One region of the Vibrio syngnathi genome, then DNA from elsewhere that is predicted to be linked to it. Evidence: predicted binding sites of a transcription regulator. Region 1 holds the regulator's gene; the other holds the start of a gene.
What was found. Region 1 encodes MetJ, which represses methionine synthesis genes. Its sites were predicted from a motif close to TTAGACNTNTANANGTCTAA; they were not measured.
Positions count from the first base shown of each region.

Region 2: metK (methionine adenosyltransferase) is a predicted target of MetJ. The motif match lies at 6,620-6,639, and genes of this name have one in related genera.

Region 1 is NZ_CP017916.1:245,620-255,914, forward strand. Features, by position in the region: gene K08M4_RS01160 (malic enzyme-like NAD(P)-binding protein) at 45-1,334, shown strand; gene metJ (met regulon transcriptional regulator MetJ) at 1,551-1,871, opposite strand; gene K08M4_RS01170 (O-succinylhomoserine (thiol)-lyase) at 2,080-3,261, shown strand; gene K08M4_RS01175 (bifunctional aspartate kinase/homoserine dehydrogenase II) at 3,264-5,675, shown strand; gene metF (methylenetetrahydrofolate reductase) at 5,994-6,893, shown strand; gene K08M4_RS01185 (PadR family transcriptional regulator) at 7,019-7,558, opposite strand; gene ppc (phosphoenolpyruvate carboxylase) at 7,906-10,295, opposite strand, start outside.
Region 2 is NZ_CP017916.1:452,280-462,574, reverse strand. Features, by position in the region: gene K08M4_RS02315 (PTS transporter subunit EIIC) at 1-152, opposite strand, end outside; gene K08M4_RS22220 (hypothetical protein) at 340-1,098, opposite strand; gene K08M4_RS22215 (ABC transporter substrate-binding protein) at 1,115-1,582, opposite strand; gene K08M4_RS02305 (ATP-binding protein) at 1,579-2,946, opposite strand; gene K08M4_RS02300 (response regulator) at 3,009-3,713, opposite strand; gene K08M4_RS02295 (hypothetical protein) at 4,055-4,291, shown strand; gene tkt (transketolase) at 4,380-6,374, opposite strand; gene metK (methionine adenosyltransferase) at 6,751-7,902, shown strand; gene K08M4_RS02280 (ABC transporter ATP-binding protein) at 8,238-8,996, shown strand; gene K08M4_RS02275 (ABC transporter substrate-binding protein) at 8,993-9,949, shown strand; gene K08M4_RS02270 (FecCD family ABC transporter permease) at 9,936-10,295, shown strand, end outside.

The DNA of each region.
Region 1 (10,295 bases):
TGAACAAGATCCCCCAAATAATAATATCCTAGGAACCTACACCTATGTCTGAAGACAGCCGCCAAGATCAATCCTCTCAAGCGTTATCGCCTCAAGAACAATTCCGTCAGCAAGCTCTTGATTATCATGAGTTCCCAATTCCAGGCAAAATTGCCGTAGAACTGACGAAGCCTGCAAACTCTGCAGAAGACCTAGCACTGGCATACAGCCCAGGTGTAGCTGAGCCTGTTCGCGAGATTGCACAGAACGTCGATAACGTTTACAAGTACACAGGTAAAGGCAACATGGTTGCAGTTATCTCTAACGGTACTGCAATTCTTGGCTTAGGCAATCTTGGTCCTATTGCTTCTAAACCGGTTATGGAAGGTAAAGCGCTACTGTTTAAGCGTTTTGCTGGTTTAGATTCTATCGATATTGAAGTAAAACACCGCACAATCGATGAGTTCGTTGATACGGTTGCGAATATCGCAGATACATTTGGCGGTATTAACTTAGAAGACATCAAAGCACCAGACTGTTTTGAAATCGAGCGTCGCCTGATTGAGCGTTGTGATGTACCTGTATTCCACGATGACCAACACGGTACTGCGATTGTTACGGCAGCAGGTATGCTGAATGCGATTGAGCTTCAAGGTAAGAAACTGGAAGAGTGTAAGATCGTTTGTTTAGGTGCTGGCGCAGCGGCGGTTGCTTGTATGGAGCTACTGATTAAGTGTGGCGCTCAGCGTGAGAAGATCTACATGCTTGACCGTAAAGGTGTGATCCACACTCGTCGTGATGACTTGAATGAATACAAAGAGCTGTTCGCAAATAACACCGACAAGCGCACGCTTGAAGATGTTATCGAAGGCGCTGATCTGTTCTTGGGTGTATCGGGTCCTAATCTGCTACCAGCTAAGGCTCTTACGCTGATGGCTGATAAGCCGGTTGTGTTTGCATGTTCAAACCCAGATCCAGAGATCAAGCCTGAGCTTGCACACGAAGTTCGTTCTGACCTAATCATGGGTACAGGCCGTAGTGATTACCCTAACCAAGTAAACAACGTACTTTGTTTCCCATTCATTTTCCGTGGTGCACTAGACGTGCGTGCGAGCGAAATCAATGACGAAATGAAGCTAGCGGCGGTTAAAGCGATTCGTGAACTAGCGAAAGAAGAAGTTCCAGCTGAAGTATTGGCAGCTGCGGGCGAGACTGCACTGGAATTTGGTAAAGGTTACATCATTCCTAAGCCAATGGATCCACGTCTGCTTCCTCGCATAGCAAAAGCAGTTGCGGAAGCGGCGGTTGAGTCTGGCGTTGCTCGTATTGAGATGCCTGCTAACTATATGGCTTAATGCCTTAATAGCTTAATAGCTTAATAGCTTAATAGCTTAATAGCTTAATAGCGGTTGCTCTATTGAGCGAAAAAGAATAATAAAAAACCGACTCATTTGGAGTCGGTTTTTTTATGTTTATCATTCACAGCGCACTGACAAGTAGTGTCGTGGGTGATGTGATAAATAGGGTTCAGCTATAGCGAATCAATAATGAAGGCAGTGACTGAGTTGTTTTTATTCTTCGTCAAACGCTTCGAACTCGATACCCATCTCTGTCATCAGTTTTTTCACTTCAGTAGGAATATCGTCGGGACGGTCTTTACGAAGATCTTCATCCGTTGGTAGTGGTTGGCCTGTGTACGCATGTAGAAAGGCTTCGCACAGTAGCTCACTGTTTGTTGCATGGCGTAGGTTATTAATCTGGCGGCGAGTGCGCTCGTCAGTAAGAACCTTTAACACTTTTAGAGGGATAGAAACTGTAATTTTCTTTACTTGTTCGCTTTTCTTTCCATGCTCAGCATATGGGCTTATGTATTCACCATTCCAGTCGGCCATTGCGTACCTTCATCACTTTAGTTGTTAGAATAAATTAATAGTGGTGATTTTAGCGGGATTTACTGCCATAAGCAAAGACATATAGACGTCTGGAAGTGTTGACGTCTCACGTTTATGAAAGTAAAGTGAATAACATATATCTAACACAGCCGCAAAATGCCGACAAGCAGCTGTGATTCTCAGACGCAAAATTTGTAAGGAAGCACCTATGAGCAGCCGGAAGCCAGCAACCATCGCCGTACGTACTGGTATCGAGTCAGACACGCAACATCATGCTGTTGTCCCACCCATTTATCTTTCGACTAACTATGGGTTTCCCGCTTTTGGTGAAGTGCCAAAGTATGATTATACCCGCTCTGGTAACCCAAACCGTGGTCTATTAGAAACGGCACTGTTTGAGCTTGAGTCGGGCAAAGGTGCGGTTGTGACTAACTGCGGTACGTCGGCACTTAACTTATGGGTATCCGCTTTCTTAGGTGGTGATGATCTTATCATCGCACCACACGACTGCTACGGCGGCACTTATCGTCTGTTTAACACACGCTCACTAAAAGGTGACTTCAAAGTTCTGTTCGTTGATCAATCGGATCAAGCGGCACTGGATGCGGCGATCGCGCTTAAGCCAAAGTTGATCTTAATCGAAACACCATCGAATCCACTGGTTCGTGTGGTTGATATTGCAGAAACTTGCCGTAAAGCGAAAGAAGTGGGTGCTCTGGTTGCTGTCGACAACACGTTTTTGACGCCTGTGTTCCAAAAGCCTTTAGAGCTGGGTGCTGACTTTGTTATCCACTCAACCACCAAATACATTAACGGACACTCGGATGTTATTGGTGGCGTTGTAGTGACTAAAACTGAAGAGCACGCTGAAGAGCTAGCATGGTGGGGCAACTGTATTGGTGCGACCGGCACACCATTTGATAGCTACATGACTCTACGTGGTATTCGTACGCTAGGTGCACGTATGCGTGTTCACGAAGAGAGTTCACGTGAAATTCTGACGGCGCTGCAACAACAAGATCTGGTGGGTACGATTTACCACCCAAGCCTTCCTGAACATCCGGGCCACGAGATCGCGAAAAAACAACAACTGGGCTTTGGTTCCATGCTGAGCTTTGAGTTTGCGGGCTCTTTTGAAGCACTTAAATATTTTGTAGATAAGTTAGAGCTATTTTCTTTGGCTGAATCACTGGGTGGGGTTGAAAGCCTGATTTGCCACCCAGCTTCGATGACTCACCGTGCGATGGGCGAAGAAGCATTGGCAGAAGCGGGTGTTTCTCAACAACTACTGCGCCTTTCTGTTGGCCTTGAAGATGCGGAAGACCTAATCGACGATCTCAAGCAAGCGTTTGAAAAAACACAACGCTTTATCACTGAAGGGGAGGGTTAATAATGGCAATCTTTCGCCAGCTACATAAATTTGGTGGCAGCAGTTTAGCGAACCCCGAGTGTTACCAACGCGTGGTCAATATTCTTAGAGAGTACTCATCAGCAACCGATTTAGTCGTTGTTTCAGCTGCGGGTAAAACAACCAACCGTTTGATTGAGTTTGTTGAAGCGCTCGATAAAGACGGCCGTATTGCTCACGAATGCCTGCAAACCCTTCGTCAGTTCCAACTTGAGCTGATTGAATCGTTACTTGACGGTGAAACTGCTGAGCAATTAACGGCAACCATTCAACAAGAATTTACTGCTTTGGGTGAGCTTACAGCTCCCTTGAGTGAAGCACAAAAAGCACAAGTACTGGGTCATGGTGAGGTTTGGTCTTCACGTCTGTTAGCCGCTTTGTTGTGCCAACATGACTTACAAGCGGTTGCTCAAGATGCGCGTGCCTTTTTACGTGCAGAAGCGGGTGCTCAACCCGAAGTGGATCGCGCGCGTTCTTATCCTCTGATTAAAGAAGTTTTGGCTCAGCATACGCATTGCCGAGTGGTGATTACGGGCTTTATGGCTCAGAACTGCGAAGGTGAAACAGTACTGCTTGGTCGTAACGGTTCAGATTACTCAGCAACCGTAATAGGCGCTCTGGCAGAAGTTGAACGTGTGACGATTTGGAGTGACGTGGCGGGCGTCTACAGCGCTGACCCTCGTTTGGTTTCGGATGCGTGTTTGTTGCCTCTGCTTCGCCTTGATGAAGCGAGTGAACTCGCTCGTCTGGCGGCTCCAGTGCTCCATAGCCGAACGCTACAGCCTGTCGCTCAAAGTGCTATGGATCTGAGCTTACGTTGCAGTTATCAGCCAGAGGCGGGTTCTACACAGATAGAGCGTGTATTGGCATCCGGTCGTGGTGCAAAAATCATTACCTCTTTAGATGAAGTTCTTATCGTGCAACTGACGTTTGGTCATGGACATGATTTCGACCGTCTAGAAAGCGAAGTGTTGGAAGGTCTTAAGCGTGCTCAACTAGAGCCGCTTGCTTATGAACTTGAACCGGATCAACATTGTTTGCGTCTTGCTTACACAGAAGAGATCGCTGGTGGCGCTTTAGAATATCTACAAGATCACGCGATTGAAGCGGAAATTAAGCTTAAAGAAGGCTTCTCTCTGATTGCGGCGGTGGGTGCAGGTGTGACTAAGAACCCGAACCATTGCTACGGTTTCTATCAGCAGCTCAAGAGCTCGCCAGTTGAGTTCATCTCAGAAGCGAACTCAGGATTGAGCTTAGTGGCTGTGATTCGTAAGAGTGAAACCTCAAGCCTAGTGAAAGGCATTCACTCTCAACTATTCCAAGCGCAGAAGCGTGTTGCGATTGCTTTGTGTGGTAAGGGCAACATTGGTTCAAGCTGGTTGAGCCTGTTTGCTGAGCAAAAGGCGGAACTCGAAAAGCGTCGTGGAATGAACTTTGAATTGGTTGCGGTTGTTGATAGCCAAACCTATTGGTTCGATGACCAAGGTATTGATGCGACTTCTGTAGGTAAGCGTTTTGATGACGAAGCGATTGCCAACAACGGTAACGACTGGTTAGAGCGTTTGGGCTCTATTCAGGGTTACGATGAAGCTGTAGTACTCGATGTCACCGCAAGCCCTGTGCTTGCAGCAAAGTACCTGCAAATTGCACAACAAGGTATCCACCTGATCTCAGCTAACAAGGTGGCTGGTTCAGCATCAAGCGAGTATTACCATCAGGTACAAGATGCTTTCGCTAAGATCAGCCGTCATTGGCTGTACAATGCGACAGTGGGAGCTGGCTTACCGATTAACCACACGGTACGTGACCTGCGCGAAAGCGGTGACGATATTATTGCTCTGTCAGGTATCTTCTCGGGTACTCTATCTTGGTTATTCCAACAGTTTGATGGCACGGTGCCATTCAGCGAGTTGGTTGATTTAGCGTGGCAACAAGGCCTGACGGAACCGGATCCTCGAGCTGACCTCGATGGCTCAGACGTGATGCGTAAGCTAGTGATTCTGGCGCGTGAATCGGGTTTAGATATTGAGCCTGAAAACGTCAAAGTAGAATCATTGGTACCTGAAGAATTACAAGATCTGTCAGTGGATGACTTCTTTGATAAAGCTTCTGTACTGAGTGAAGAGTTGGCCGAGCGTTTAGAGAAAGCGCAGTCTCAACAGAAGGTTCTTCGTTACGTAGCACGTTTAGAGAAAAATGGTAAGGCAACAGTAGGCGTTGAAGCGCTATCTAAAGAACACGCTCTGGCGAACTTACTGCCTTGCGATAATATCTTTGCGATTGAGAGCAAATGGTACAAAGATAATCCATTGGTTATTCGTGGCCCAGGTGCTGGTCGTGAAGTGACGGCTGGTGCAATTCAATCTGACCTAAACAGAATGTCTAGCCTGTTTTAATACTGAGAGCGATTGGCTTAATAGTCAGATCAATTGCTTTAATACTCAGATCGGTTGGTTTAGTACGTAAATGGCATACTATTCACTAAGATAAATAAGGCTGAAAGCACTATGTGTTTTCAGTCTTTTTTCTACATTCTTTCTGCTTTGCGACCCATCTATCGGCTTGAGCTTTTCTCACTATCTACTTGAAAAAAATTCATAATCGATCTGTTGACATTAAATCGTATTCAATACATTCTGGAGACATATAGACGTCTAAACGTCGCTAGGGATTTGAGATTATTTAGTGGTTGCTTTTGCCACAGGGAGAGTAAGATGGGATACACACACGCAAGTCATATCGACGCTTTAAATCAGAATATTGCAGAGCTTTCTGACAACATCAATGTGTCATTTGAATTTTTCCCACCGAGCAGTGAGAAGATGGAAGATACCCTGTGGAATTCTGTTCACCGTCTTAAAACACTTCAACCTAAATTTGTATCAGTAACCTATGGTGCAAACTCGGGTGAGCGTGATCGTACCCACTCAATCATTAAAGAAATTAAGAACCAAACAGGCCTAATTGCTGCACCACACTTAACGTGTATTGATGCTAGCCGCGAAGAGCTGATTCAAATTGCCGACGATTACTGGGCAAATGGTATTGAGAGCATTGTTGCGTTGCGTGGTGATATTCCAGCAGGCGGCGGTGCGCCAGATATGTACGCGTCTGATTTAGTTGAACTGCTTAAATCTCGTCACGACTTTGATATATCGGTAGCGGCATTCCCTGAGGTTCACCCTGAAGCAAAAAGTGCTCAATCTGATCTCATCAACCTAAAGCGTAAAGTAGATGCGGGTGCTAACCGTGCAATCACTCAGTTCTTCTTCGATGTAGAAAGCTACTTACGTTTCCGTGACCGTTGTGTGGCGGCGGGCGTTGACGTAGAGATTGTACCGGGTATCTTGCCAGTTTCTAACTTCAAGCAAGCGTCTCGTTTTGCTGCGATGAATAACGTAAAAGTACCGGGTTGGATGGCGAAGCAGTTCGAAGGTTTGGATGATGATCCAACAACTCGTCAGTTAGTCGGTGCTAGCCAAGCGATCGATATGGTTCGTACGCTAAGCCGTGAAGGTGTGAAAGATTTCCACTTTTACACGCTAAACCGTGCAGAAATGACTTATGCACTTTGCCATACGCTAGGTGTTCGCCCACAAGTCGCTGCGCTTTAAGTAAAGCCTAATAAGTAAAACCTAAGCGCTTGTAAAAAGCCTCTGGCTGTAAAATTTCAAATCCTATAGATACAAAAAAAGGCTTGGACTCTAAGAGTTCAAGCCTTTTGCTTTTCTAGCTTAACTTAAGCAAGAGCACCAAGTTCAAGCAGTACTTCGTCCGCCCATACAATCCATGCTTCACGGATAAGTAGGTTACGACGAAGCGTTAAACGCTCTAGGCGTGCTTGCTTGTCTAGTGTAGATGGCGTTGCGTAGTAAGCCGCTTCGATTTCTTTGTAGTGAGAAACCAGTTTGCGAGACTCTTCAACTAGCTCAGCAAGTTGTACACGGTAAGCGTCAGCAGGTTGTACAGCACAAGCCATTAGCTTAGCTGAGAACTCGTCACGAACGGTTGGGTGTGCAGTTGGTTGTTCAAACCATTCACCTAGCGCGCCACGGCCTGCGTCAGTGATAGAGTAAACTTTACGATCAGGTTTGCCTTCTTGAGGCTCAAGCACGCAAGTTACCTGGTCGTTCTGAGCCATTTTATTTAGCTCGCGGTAAACTTGTTGGTGGCTAGCTTTCCAGAAGTAACCAATGCTTGAAGAGAATTCTTTTGTGATATCGTAACCAGTAGCATCGCGTGTACTTAAAACGGTTAAAATTACGTGTGGTAATGACATGTCTGAAATCCAAATGGTAAACAGTAAACAAATACTTGAACAACAAGTGTGCTTCTATGGCACGTTATATTGGTTATGTTCAAGTAGCACCAACTCAATAGTTGGTTATGTCACCTTACAAAGCCGTTTATCACCTAGGTTGACCAGTTTATTGGTCGAGTGCCGCAGATTATTATTTTGGAGTGTTTCTGCAGTGGAGCAGTAGTATATCTAAATAATAAGCATAAAGTAGAATACATGGACAAAATAACCCAAAAAACTGACAAAATACTCACTAGTGGTTATTTGGCAAAATAAAAAGGCCGCACATGGCGACCTTTTGTTTCTTTTATAGATGGAATCACTAATTAACCAGTGTTTCGCATACCTGCTGCAATGCCTGCAATCGTCACCATTAGCGCTTCTTCTAGCTCTGCTGGTGGTGTTTCACACTTACGAGTACGGTAAAGCAGTTCCGCTTGAAGCATGTTTAGCGGCTCAACATAGATGTTACGTAGACGAATTGACTCAAGTCCCCAAGGGTCGCTTTGCATCAAGTTCTCGTTATTTTCTACATTCAGCACCGCTTTGATGTCTTTCTGCAATTGTTCACGCAGTAATTCACCTAACGGCAGCAGTTCTTTATCAACAAGGCGTTGGTCGTAGTACTTAGCGATTTCCATGTTGCACTTCGAGTACACCATTTCCAACATACCTAGACGAGTAGAGAAGAATGGCCATTCACGACACATCTCTTCAAGTAGCGCTTGATGGCCTTGATCGACAGAGTATTGGATCGCTTCACCAGCGCCTAACCATGCAGGAAGTACCAAACGGTTTTGGCTCCATGAGAAGATCCATGGAATCGCACGTAGGCTTTCTACGCCGCCGTTCGGGTTACGTTTCGCAGGACGAGAACCAAGAGGTAACTTGCCTAACTCTAGCTCTGGCGTCGCTTGGCGGAAGTAAGGAACAAACTTCTCTTCACCACGAACGACGTTACGGTAAGCTTCGCAAGATACTTCAGAGAGCACTTCCATTAGGTCGCGCCATTCTTGTTTTGGCTCTGGTGGTGGCAGAAGGTTCGCTTCTAGAATCGCACTTGCGTATAGGTTGAAGCTATTAACTGCAACATCTGGCAAGCCAAGTTTAAAGCGGATCATTTCGCCTTGCTCAGTTACACGTAAGCCGCCTTTCAAGCTTTTAGGTGGCTGAGAAAGAAGAGCAGCGTGCGCTGGCGCACCACCACGACCAACTGTACCGCCACGGCCGTGGAATAGAGTCAGTTCAATACCTTCTTCTTCACAAGCCTTAACCAACTTGTCCATAGCATCATACTGCGCCCAACCAGCAGACATTACGCCAGCGTCTTTTGCTGAGTCAGAATATCCGATCATCACCATTTGGTGGTTCTGGATAAAGCCACGGTATAAATCAATGCTCATTAGCTGTTTCATCACGGCTTCTGAGTTGTTCAAGTCGTCCAGCGTTTCGAACAATGGACATACATCCATGCGGTACGGGCAACCACACTCTTGTAGCAGCAAGTGAACAGCCAGTACATCTGATGCTGTACGAGCCATAGAGATAACGTAAGCACCAAAGGCTTCACGAGGTTGAGCAGCAACGACCTTACAGGTGTCCAAAACCTCTTTGACCTGTTCAGATGGCTCCCAATCGCGTGGTAGCAGTGGGCGTTTTGAGCTTAATTCATTAGTTAAGAAAGCGACTTTGTCTTGCTCGCTCCACTGGTCGTAATCACCAATGCCTAGGTAGCGAGTCAATTCAGACAGCACATCTGAGTGACGTGTGCTTTCTTGACGAACATCGAGACGAACTAAATGCACACCGAATGCTTTTAGACGACGCAGCGTATCAAGCAGAGAACCGTCTGCAATGACGCCCATGCCACATTCGTGCAGCGATTGGTAACACGCGTAAAGTGGTGTCCAAAGTTGGTCGATGTTCTGTAGCGTTTCTTTCTTCGGTACTTCAGCGTCGTGCAGCTTTGCATCAAGCACTTCTAACGTGTTGTTCAGCAGAGTACGTAGGCTCTTCAGGATGGCACGGTAAGCTTCGTGCTCATCGCCAGCCAATTCACGAACGGCGTCATTACACTTGGTCATCGACAGTTCGGTAATCAGCTCGTTGACGTCACCTAGATACAGGTCAGCGGCTTTCCAGCGAGATAGGCGCAGTACTTCTTTGGTGATGGTGTGCGTTACGAATGGGTTACCATCGCGGTCGCCACCCATCCAAGATGAGAAGTGTACTGGGCGTGCATCGATTGGTAAGCCTTCACCAAGGTAACCTTTTAGTCGGTCATCCATTTCACGTAGGAAATCAGGCACAGCTTCCCAAAGAGAATTTTCTACAACCGCAAAGCCCCACTTAGCTTCATCAAGTGGTGTTGGGCGTTGCTGACGAATCACATCAGAGTGCCAACCTTGAGCGATAAGTTGCTCTAGGCGACGTTCGGTTTTCACTCGCTCTTTGTGTGATAGGTCGCTTAATTCTAATTTAGACAGACACTCGTTGATCTTAACCAACTTGTTGATCATGGTGCGACGAGTGATTTCTGTTGGGTGAGCAGTCAAAACGAGTTCGATGTTCAGGTCGCGAACAGCTTGAGCCGCATCTAGCTTGCTGATGTCGTTTTGGTTTAATTTGGAAAATAGAGATTGCAGCACGTCTGGTTCGCAAACATGCTCCTCACAGTGGCGAGAGATGGTGTGGTATTGCTCTGCCATGTTGGTGA
Region 2 (10,295 bases), 210 kb from region 1:
ATAACGCCACCAGCACGCATCATTAGGGGAATGTCGAGCTTAGCACCGAAGGCAAGTAATAACCCCGCAGCGGGTAATATAGATATGGGCAACATCAATGCTTTACCAATTAAGGAAAGCTTAGATAAGCCGCTTTTAAAACTATCTAGCATAATAAAGTCCTTTAATATCGTTAGAATACCAACGAACTTTATCAAGCTAATTGAATCTCAAGGTTACAAATAGCAAGCAGTTTGTAACTCGTTTTTTACATTAGGTTCGCCCTAATCAATGGCAGAGAAATGTGGTTAAGAGTAATGCCTATTCGTTCATGACATAGCAATGTAGGTAGGCTATCAACTATCGAAACATTTCATTATTAATAGCATTAAGGTGACCGATAAGTGTTTTAGACGTTATCGATGAATCAATAAAATAACGATAAAGTTCATTCGAAACTGCATTCTGAATGACGGGATTAACAGCCATTGAATCGGTCAAGCTTGGCATTGCCGAACCATCCCGACTCGCTCGTATATAGTCATCATAAGATTTCTGTTGGCACCGCGATAAGTCATCAATTGGAATATTAGCTTGTGCTGGTATTGAGCCCTTTTTTTTACTGAACTCTAAAAGAAACTCAGGGGCAGATAGCGCGGCCATAATTGAGGTTATATTCTGTTCTTCATTTGAACGAGTGGAAAAAAAGGCTAGGCTATCTACATTGTAGATAAAACCATTTTCCGTAGAAGGAAATGGGCTGCATTGAATGTAGTCAGGAATGCTAGAGCCAGAGCTTAGCATTTCACCTAAAGCCCAATCTCCTGTAAATTGAAATGCGTATTCCCCCTTGAGCAGTGCTTTTGTTCCTTGATCCCAACTTATTTTTGATAAATCATTTCCAACAATATTAGCAAGAGATCGAAAGCGATCTAGTGCTTCTAGTGTTTCGGGGCTGTTCAAAGCTTCGGAGTCTAAATCAACAAAAGCCTGGCGATAATAGTGAGCACCACCCACTCCGAATGCAATGTTTTCAAAAATTTGAACAACTTGCCAAGGGTCTTCCCCCAAAGCAAGTGGTGTAATACCTTTGTTTTTTAGTACATTCAATGCCAGCAATAATGAATCCCAATCATTAGGGGGGGGGCAGCTGGTGTTCAGCTAATACCTCTGTGTTTATCCACATCCAGTTTAGTCTATGAATATTAAGAGGAATGGCAACATAGTTCCCATTGTATTTGTGAATGGCTTGAATATCAGGGTACAGCGATTGATCCCAGTTATTCAATTTAGCGACTTCATTCATGTCCATTAAGAACCCTAGTGCCGCCCAAGACTGAATAGCAGGACCTTCCATCTGCGCGATGTCTGGTGAATAGCCAGCAATCGCTCTCGCTTGAAGGATAGATTTAGCAGGCCCACCGCCTCCTCCTGCAATTGGATCACTTTTTAATGTAAAAGGCAGCAGACGAAACCTGTCTTCGATCACCGACAATGCTGAGCCTTCACCTTCTGCCGTCCACCAATGCAACATCTCTATAGAGGGGGTAGATAATGCTGGCTGTGTAACAAAAAGAGCAACCAAGAATACCCACATTTTCATAAGCTGCTTACCAAAATAATGTCGACTTCTAGCCCTCCTTCTGGTGCATTCGATAATTTAATATCCCCTCCATGGCTTCTTGCGATACTGCGGGAAATTGCCAAGCCTAAACCGGACCCATCCACGCTTGAATCGCTACCTCTAAAATAAGGCTCAAATACTTTTTCTAGTATGCTTTCGTCAATCCCTGCACCTGAATCGCGCAGTACAATATGAATAGAATCAGAGTTAACAAACATGCTGATATTCACGACATCCCCATATTTAATGCCATTATCTACCAAATTAAAGAGACAACGCTTAATTGCTAATGGTTTACCGTAGAATTTAACATCTGGCATATCGACAAGATTTACACATAAGTTGTTTTTGTTATGAATAGCCGCACATTGTTCAAAAATATCATTCATGTCTATCCACTCAAATTCTTCATGAATATCATTATCTCGCATGCACTGTAACGCTCCGTTTAACATCATCTCGACTTCATTCAACAGCTTTTCAAATTTAAGCCTTGTCGTATTGTCGCTGAGCATTTCTGTACGAAGTTTTAAGCAGGCTAGAGGTGTTTTGATGTCATGTGAAATAGCATTAAAGAACATATTTCGGTCACGTAAGTTCGCTTTAATACGACGATTCATTTTGTTGAAAGCATGGATCGCAGCTCTGGTTTCTGAACTTCCTTCTTCTTTGATTTCTTCAATCTGCATTTCCGACCCCATAAGCGTTGCGGAGCGAGCAAGAGATCGAAAAGGACGAATTTCTTTTTGTAGCACGACGTAAGAGACCCCCATTAGCATAAAAGTGACAATTAAAAGAAAGGTGATCTGGCGACTATCAATAAATTTATCGGTCAAGCTATCGAAAGACAGAGGAATAACGGTCGCTAAATAGAGCCACTCATTATTTTCTAGTTGAACTTGAATAACCGCTATTGGGAGATCGAGCTTACCTAACACTAAGCTGTAATCTTTCCACAATGCAGGCAGCTCATTCAGCTTGATACCTGAGTTAAACAATAGAAGATCGTCTCGCTTGGTCAAAGTGACATGTACTGAGTGTGACGTTTTAAGTTGTTGTTCTAAAAGATCTGATGCTTGCACCTGCATTTGAGGCACTAAAGAGTGATGACTAAGCGAAGGAACAGGAAGCCTATGATTATTCATGGAAATAAAGAATCGTGTTCCCCCAATATTTCGTAATTGATCGAGAACCAAATGACGATAATTGACTGGAAGCCCTGAAAAGTAATTTATCGTGTCCGAAGCTGCAGAGGCTATCGCAAACATAGCATGGCTCGCCGATTCTCGTTTAGATACCGAGGTAGTGGAAAACCAAGCTGCACCTGCCAGAACTTCAGCCATGACAATAACCAAGAACGTAGACAACGTAATACGTACGACCATTGACTGAAAGAAGTTTTTTTTCAACATTGAAGTCCATGAGAGTCGATCACAAGCATGTAGCCACGATGCCTCACCGTCATAATCGTATTTCTATCATCGTCCCTCAATTGCCTTCTCAACCGGCTAATTTGTACATCGATCCCTCTCTCTAGTGGCTCTGCATCCCTCCCCCAGAGTGCTTGTGCAATGTCATTACGACTTAATAATTGATTGGGAGAGTCAAGCATAAGGGTAAGCAAGTTATAATCGGCGCTAGAAAGAGAGACTGCCTCACCATCTTCATGTTTCAATTGTCGTTTTAGGGTATCGAACGTCCAATCCATAAATTTTAACTTACGTTCATTTGTGCTGTGACTGAATGTTGAACGCCTGAGTAGAGCTTTGATTCTTGCTAATAGTTCACGAGGGTTAAACGACTTGGTTATGTAATCATCAGCGCCAATTTCTAACCCCGCAATACGATCTGCATCATCAGTTACTGCGGTTAGCATAATAATAGGGACTTGAGATCGTAAGCGTAACTTTTGGCACAAAGTTAAGCCATCATCTCCTGGTAGCATGATGTCTAAAATAATGAGGTCTGGGGTGACAGTTTCTAGCTGTTTCCACATCGCGTTACCTTCAAGTGCAGTAATCACAGTGAAGCTTGAGCGTTCTAGATATTCGCTTAAAGCATCGAGAATTTCCTGATTATCATCCACAATCAAAATAATCTTATTAGCCATGACCCAACCTATGCCACTAAATGATTATGGATACATTCGCTCACTTCCTCATTCATTTCAAGAACATGAGTGATGAAATGCGTTCAAACTCCACAATGTAAGCTGTCAGTTACAAATAAAGCACACTTTGTCATTACGTGACGTTAGTACATCCCCTCACACATTTCTCTATATATGCAAAAATCCGATTCATTTGTACATTAGATACAGTGACTACTCTCGCCAAATTAAGCATCAGTACTAGGCAGATGAATAACATTTAATATACAAATAAAATCTAATGAGAAACCTGAATCTGCGGCTGTTTGTTTTTCCTCGTTTATTCAACCAAAGGAAAGGTTATGTCTGGATACCCAGCGACTCATTTGTGTAAGAAGTGCAATAAAGAGACACCACATAGTGAAGTTCTCGTTCGAAAAGACAGTAGTTATGATATTGATCATTCAGTGCTTGGTCGTATTAAATTATTTGTTCATTCGATAGTGAATGGTGGGCATTACTACGACATGGATCGTTATGTGAAATGTAAAGTATGTGGCACTCAAGAAGTGGATAGCTGGGGAAATGAATTCGAATAAGTTCATTTGTATCAGCATTAGGTTCAATATTGCACGCATAAAAAAACGGAGCCACTTGGCTCCGTTTTCTCTTATTTATAAGCGGACTTTACGCTAATAATTCTTTAGCTGTCTTTACTACGTTCTCAGTAGTGAAACCGAACATTTTGAATAGCTCGCCTGCTGGTGCAGATTCGCCGAACGTTGTCATACCGATGATCTTGCCACCGAAACCAACGTACTTGTACCAGAAGTCAGCAATGCCAGCTTCAACAGCGATACGAGCAGTAACGTCAGATGGAAGTACAGACTCACGGTATTCAGCGTCTTGCTTATCGAATGCGTCAGTTGCAGGCATAGATACTACGCGTACCGCTTTACCTTCAGCGGTTAGTTGTGCTGCAGCTTCAACAGCAAGCTCAACTTCAGAACCAGTTGCAATGATGATTAGCTCTGGCTTGCCTTCACAATCTTTCAGGATGTAACCACCCTTAGCGATGTTTGCAACTTGCTCAACATTACGATCTTGTTGTGCAAGGTTTTGACGAGAGAAGATTAGAGATGAAGGACCATCTTTACGCTCAATAGCCAGTTTCCAAGCCACTGCAGATTCAACTTGGTCACATGGACGCCATGTGCTCATGTTTGGAGTCAGACGTAGAGACGCGATCTGCTCAACCGGTTGGTGAGTAGGGCCATCTTCGCCTAGGCCGATAGAATCGTGCGTGTAAACTTGGATGTTCTGAACTTTCATCAGAGCAGCCATACGCATTGCGTTACGCGCGTATTCCATGAACATTAGGAACGTTGCACCATACGGTACAAAACCACCGTGCAGAGCGATACCGTTCATGATAGCCGTCATACCGAATTCACGTACACCGTAGTGGATGTAGTTACCAGAGAAGTCAGTTGCTTCAAGAGACTTAGAACCAGACCACATAGTCAGGTTAGAAGGCGCAAGGTCAGCAGAGCCGCCCATGAATTCTGGAAGCATTTGACCAAACGCTTCTAGTGCGTTTTGAGATGCTTTACGTGAAGCGATGTTTGCTGGGTTAGCTTGAAGATCAGCAATGATTGCGTTTGCTTTCTCTTCCCACTCAGCTGGTAGTTCGCCGTTAGTACGACGTTTGAATTCTGCTGCTAGCTCAGGGTAAGCCGCGGCGTATGCGTCAAACTTAGCGTTCCACGCTGCTTCTTTCGCTGCGCCTGCTTCTTTCGCGTTCCACTCAGCTGCGATATCCGCTGGGATTTCGAACGGGCCGTGTTCCCAACCCAATGCTGCTTTAGTTGCTGTGATTTCATCAGCGCCTAGTGGAGCACCGTGACAATCATGCGTACCCGCTTTGTTTGGCGAACCAAAACCGATGATAGTTTTAGTACAGATAAGCGTTGGACGAGGGTCAGCTTTAGCCGCTTCAATCGCTGCATTGATAGCGTCAGCATCGTGACCATCTACTGCAGGGATTACGTGCCAGCCGTATGCTTCAAAACGCTTAGGTGTATCGTCAGAGAACCAACCTTCAACTTCACCATCGATAGAGATGCCGTTGTCATCCCAGAAAGCGACTAGCTTACCAAGACCTAGCGTACCCGCTAGAGAACATGCTTCGTGAGAGATACCTTCCATCAGACAACCATCACCCATGAATGCATAAGTGAAGTGGTCTACGATGTCGTGGCCTTCTTTGTTGAACTGTGCAGCCAATGCTTTCTCAGCCATTGCCATACCAACAGCGTTGGTGATGCCTTGGCCCAGAGGACCAGTTGTTGTCTCGATACCAGGAGCGTAACCGTACTCTGGGTGACCTGGAGTCTTAGAGTGCAGTTGACGGAAGTTTTTTAGATCTTCAATTGAAAGCTCGTAACCTGCTAAATGAAGCAGAGAGTAAATCAGCATAGAACCATGGCCGTTAGACAGGATAAAACGGTCACGATCAGCCCACTCTGGGTTTGCTGGGTTGTGGTTCAAGTGGCCACGCCAAAGAACTTCAGCGATGTCAGCCATACCCATAGGTGCGCCAGGGTGGCCTGAATTTGCTTGTTGAACACCGTCCATGCTAAGTGCGCGGATTGCATTGGCTAGATCTTTACGAGAAGGCATGTCTGCTCCTGGTTACATAAGCGATTTAAAAAAGAGATGGATGCTAAAGTTTTCATTTTTATTAGCGCGGGTATTCTCTCAAACGACTATAGCGACTGCAAACGTTTTACTGGCACTTTAACGGTCATTTTCCGCAATTTTCGATCATTTACATCACTTAACATGGCTTTCCACAACCAACACGCAAACGTTTGGTTATGACATATCATAAAAAAGAGCTTGTAATTCGACCGTTGGAATTTAAAATAGCCGTCTAGATGTAGAAACACCTACAAAATATACTGTATTTAATGGCGGCGCTTCCTTGATTGCGACGGCATAAATTATTTGCATTTAACTATTTGCAACTAAAAACTAAACTAAAAGTGGAGCTCTCATGGCTAAGCACCTATTCACTTCTGAATCTGTATCAGAAGGCCATCCAGATAAAATTGCAGACCAAATCTCAGATGCTGTTCTTGATGCCATCATTGAACAAGATCCAAAAGCACGTGTTGCTTGTGAGACTTACGTAAAAACCGGCATGGTTATGGTTGGTGGTGAAGTAACTACGTCAGCATGGGTTGATATCGAAGAAATCACTCGTGAAACAGTACGTGAAATTGGTTACGTTCATTCTGATATGGGCTTTGACGCTGACTCTTGTGCTGTACTAAATACCATTGGTAAGCAGTCTCCAGACATCAACCAAGGTGTTGATAAAGCGGATCCTAAAGATCAAGGTGCGGGCGACCAAGGCATCATGTTTGGTTACGCAACTAACGAAACGCCAATCCTAATGCCAGCTCCAATTACTTACTCTCACCTGCTTGTTAAGAAGCAAGCTGAAGTCCGTAAGAGCGGCAAGCTTGACTTCCTTCGCCCAGATGCGAAATCTCAAGTAACCTTCCAATACGACCAAGGTAAGATCGTTGGTATCGACGCTGTTGTTCTTTCAACTCAACACTGTGATTCAGTAACAACACCTGACCTACGTGAAGCGGTAATGGAAGAGATCATCAAGCCAGTACTTCCTGCTGAGTGGATCAACAAAGACACTAACTTCTTCATCAACCCAACAGGCCGTTTCGTAATCGGTGGTCCAATGGGTGACTGTGGTCTAACAGGTCGTAAGATCATCGTTGATACCTACGGCGGCGCAGCTCGTCACGGTGGCGGTGCATTCTCTGGTAAAGATCCATCAAAAGTTGACCGTTCTGCAGCTTACGCAGCGCGTTATGTAGCGAAAAACATCGTTGCTGCTGGCATGGCTGACCGTTGTGAGATTCAACTGTCTTACGCTATTGGTGTTGCAGATCCAACCTCTATCATGGTTGAAACGTTCGGTACTGAGAAAGTAGCTCACGAAATCATCATTGAAGCGGTTCGTCAAAACTTCGACCTACGTCCATACGGTCTTCAAGAGATGCTGAACCTGCTTCAGCCTATCTACAAGCAGACAGCTGCATACGGCCACTTCGGTCGCGAAGAGTTCCCTTGGGAAGCTACTGATAAAGCAGCAATCCTAGCGGACTTCGCAGGCCTGTAAGCATTACGCAACACGCCTAGCTACAACGTAATTTTAAAAGCCTCTGCTCTCAGAGGCTTTTTGCTTTCTATTCTTCTATTCTTCTATTCTTCTATTCTTCTATTCTTCTATTCTTCTATTCTTCTATTCTTCTATTCTTCTATTCTTCTATTCTTCTATTCTTCTATTCTTCTATTCTTTCACTAATCAATCCTAACCCTTTCAAGTAATACAAGCGTTAACTAATAGTTTATTTTAATAATTGTGGGGATTTTACGTGCTGAGATCAATGTTACGTAAACGTTTAAATTTTAATGTAATGGCACTTGTTAAAAACAAACCATTCTCAGTAACTCATGTTTTATTGCCACAGACTTTCTGTTCAACAACAAAACACTCAACGACTACACCCACTCGATCTGAAAATTAGTCAAGGTGAGCGCTGGGTAGTCATTGGACGCAATGGTTCTGGAAAAACCACGCTATTAAAGGCGCTGGTTAATTTGCTTCCCTTCAAAGGCGAAGTCGTAATAAACCAATTGCCACTAAGTAAACTAACTTGCCAGCAAAGAGCAAAACAAATCAGTTACCTTCCACAGCACAGTCAAGTGGATAGCCGTTTAGCTCTAAGAGAGTACATTCAACTTACCGCTTCTCATCAAGCCACTTCTAGCTTTTCAGTTGACCAAATCAGTAAAGCACTAAAGATTGATACTTTCCTCGAACGAAGAATGGGACAGCTTTCAGGAGGCCAGAAGCAGCGAGCGCATATTGCACGATCTTTATGTCAGAACGCCGAGTTCCTGGTATTGGATGAGCCTCTAAACCACTTAGACCCATGCGCTCAAGGGGAAGTCTTATCGCTATTGAAAGAACTGGGTAAAACACTGATTTGCTCACTGCATGATATTTCCCTTGCTGCCAAATTCGCGACGCACATTGTGATTTTGGAACACGGTGAACTGGTCGCGAAAGGAAAAGTAGAAGAGCTACTGACCCACAAACAGCTTCAGCCGATTTTTGAAGTAGATTTAATCAGCACAACCAATAAGCGCACACAGAAAACAAGTAAGTTTTTCGACATTGAACTCGACCAAGGACAGGATCTTTCATGAATAAATTATCAGCATCAGCTTTAACTTTTACTTTCTTACTTTCCATGTCCGCACAAGCTCAAATCACGGTAGAAAACTGCGACTCGACACTTACGTTAGATACGTCGCCTAAAACCTTAATCACTCACGATATCAATATGTCTGAGATGGCATTTTCTCTCGGGCTTGAAGAGAATATGATCGGAGTGACCGGTATTAGCGGGTACTACAAAACGACCCCTGAATTTAATCGCCTTCAGGGCAACATTCCAGAGCTCGCACCGAAATATCCGTCTTTGGAGGTGTTAGTTAATGCAAACCCTGATGTTTTCTTCGCAGGATGGAATTATGGTATGCGTCTGGGCGGCTCAGTCACGCCTGATTCACTGAAAGAGTTTGGCATTAACACTTTAATTCTGAATGAGAGTTGCAGCCACATCCGTAAAGATAAGCAACCAGCTAGCATGGAACAGATGTTCGATGACGTGACACGCCTTGCGACTTTATTTGGTCATCAAGACAGAGCTCAAACACTGATTTCCACGTGGAAAGAGCAATTAGTACAGATTCAACAGCAAACCAAGAATCAAACTCCGCTTAAAGTCTTTTTGTATGATTCAGGGGAAGATAAACCATTCACTGCCGGGAAATACGCGACAGTGAGCGCCATGATAAAAGCGGCAGGTGGCGACAATGTAATGAAAGATCTGGATATCAGCTGGGGAACCACATCATGGGAGTCAGTTGCGATGCATAACCCTGATGTCATTATTCTTCTCGATTATCAAAATGGGACAGGCGCTAAAGGCATGCAAGCCTTTTTGGAACAACACCCAGCGATGAAACTGACCACAGCGGTAAAGACGACCCAATACCTTCCTCTACGTTATGAGGAAATTACTCCTGGGCCAGCAAACATAGCTGCAATTGAAAAACTGGCACAGCGCATCCAAGAAATCCATGACAAGTCTTAGTACTAACCTAAACCGAACCGTACTGAACACCTGCGTATTCAGTTCTGTTTTTGCCCTCTTAGCGATGCTTTCTCTGAGTTTAGGCAGCGTTAATCTATCTTTTACACAAGTCGCTACGATTTTTTCAGCTGCGATGAGTCAACAGATCGACTCTCCGATAGATCAAGTGGTACTGCATTTACGCTTGCCAAGAACAATCATCGCGATTATTTGCGGTGCTGGATTGGGTATTGTGGGGGCGTTATTACAAACCGTCACAAAAAACGACCTTGCCGACCCCTTCATTTTTGGATTGTCATCTGGTGCAGCGACTGGAGCTGTGTTTGTGATTACAGTCATCGGCAGC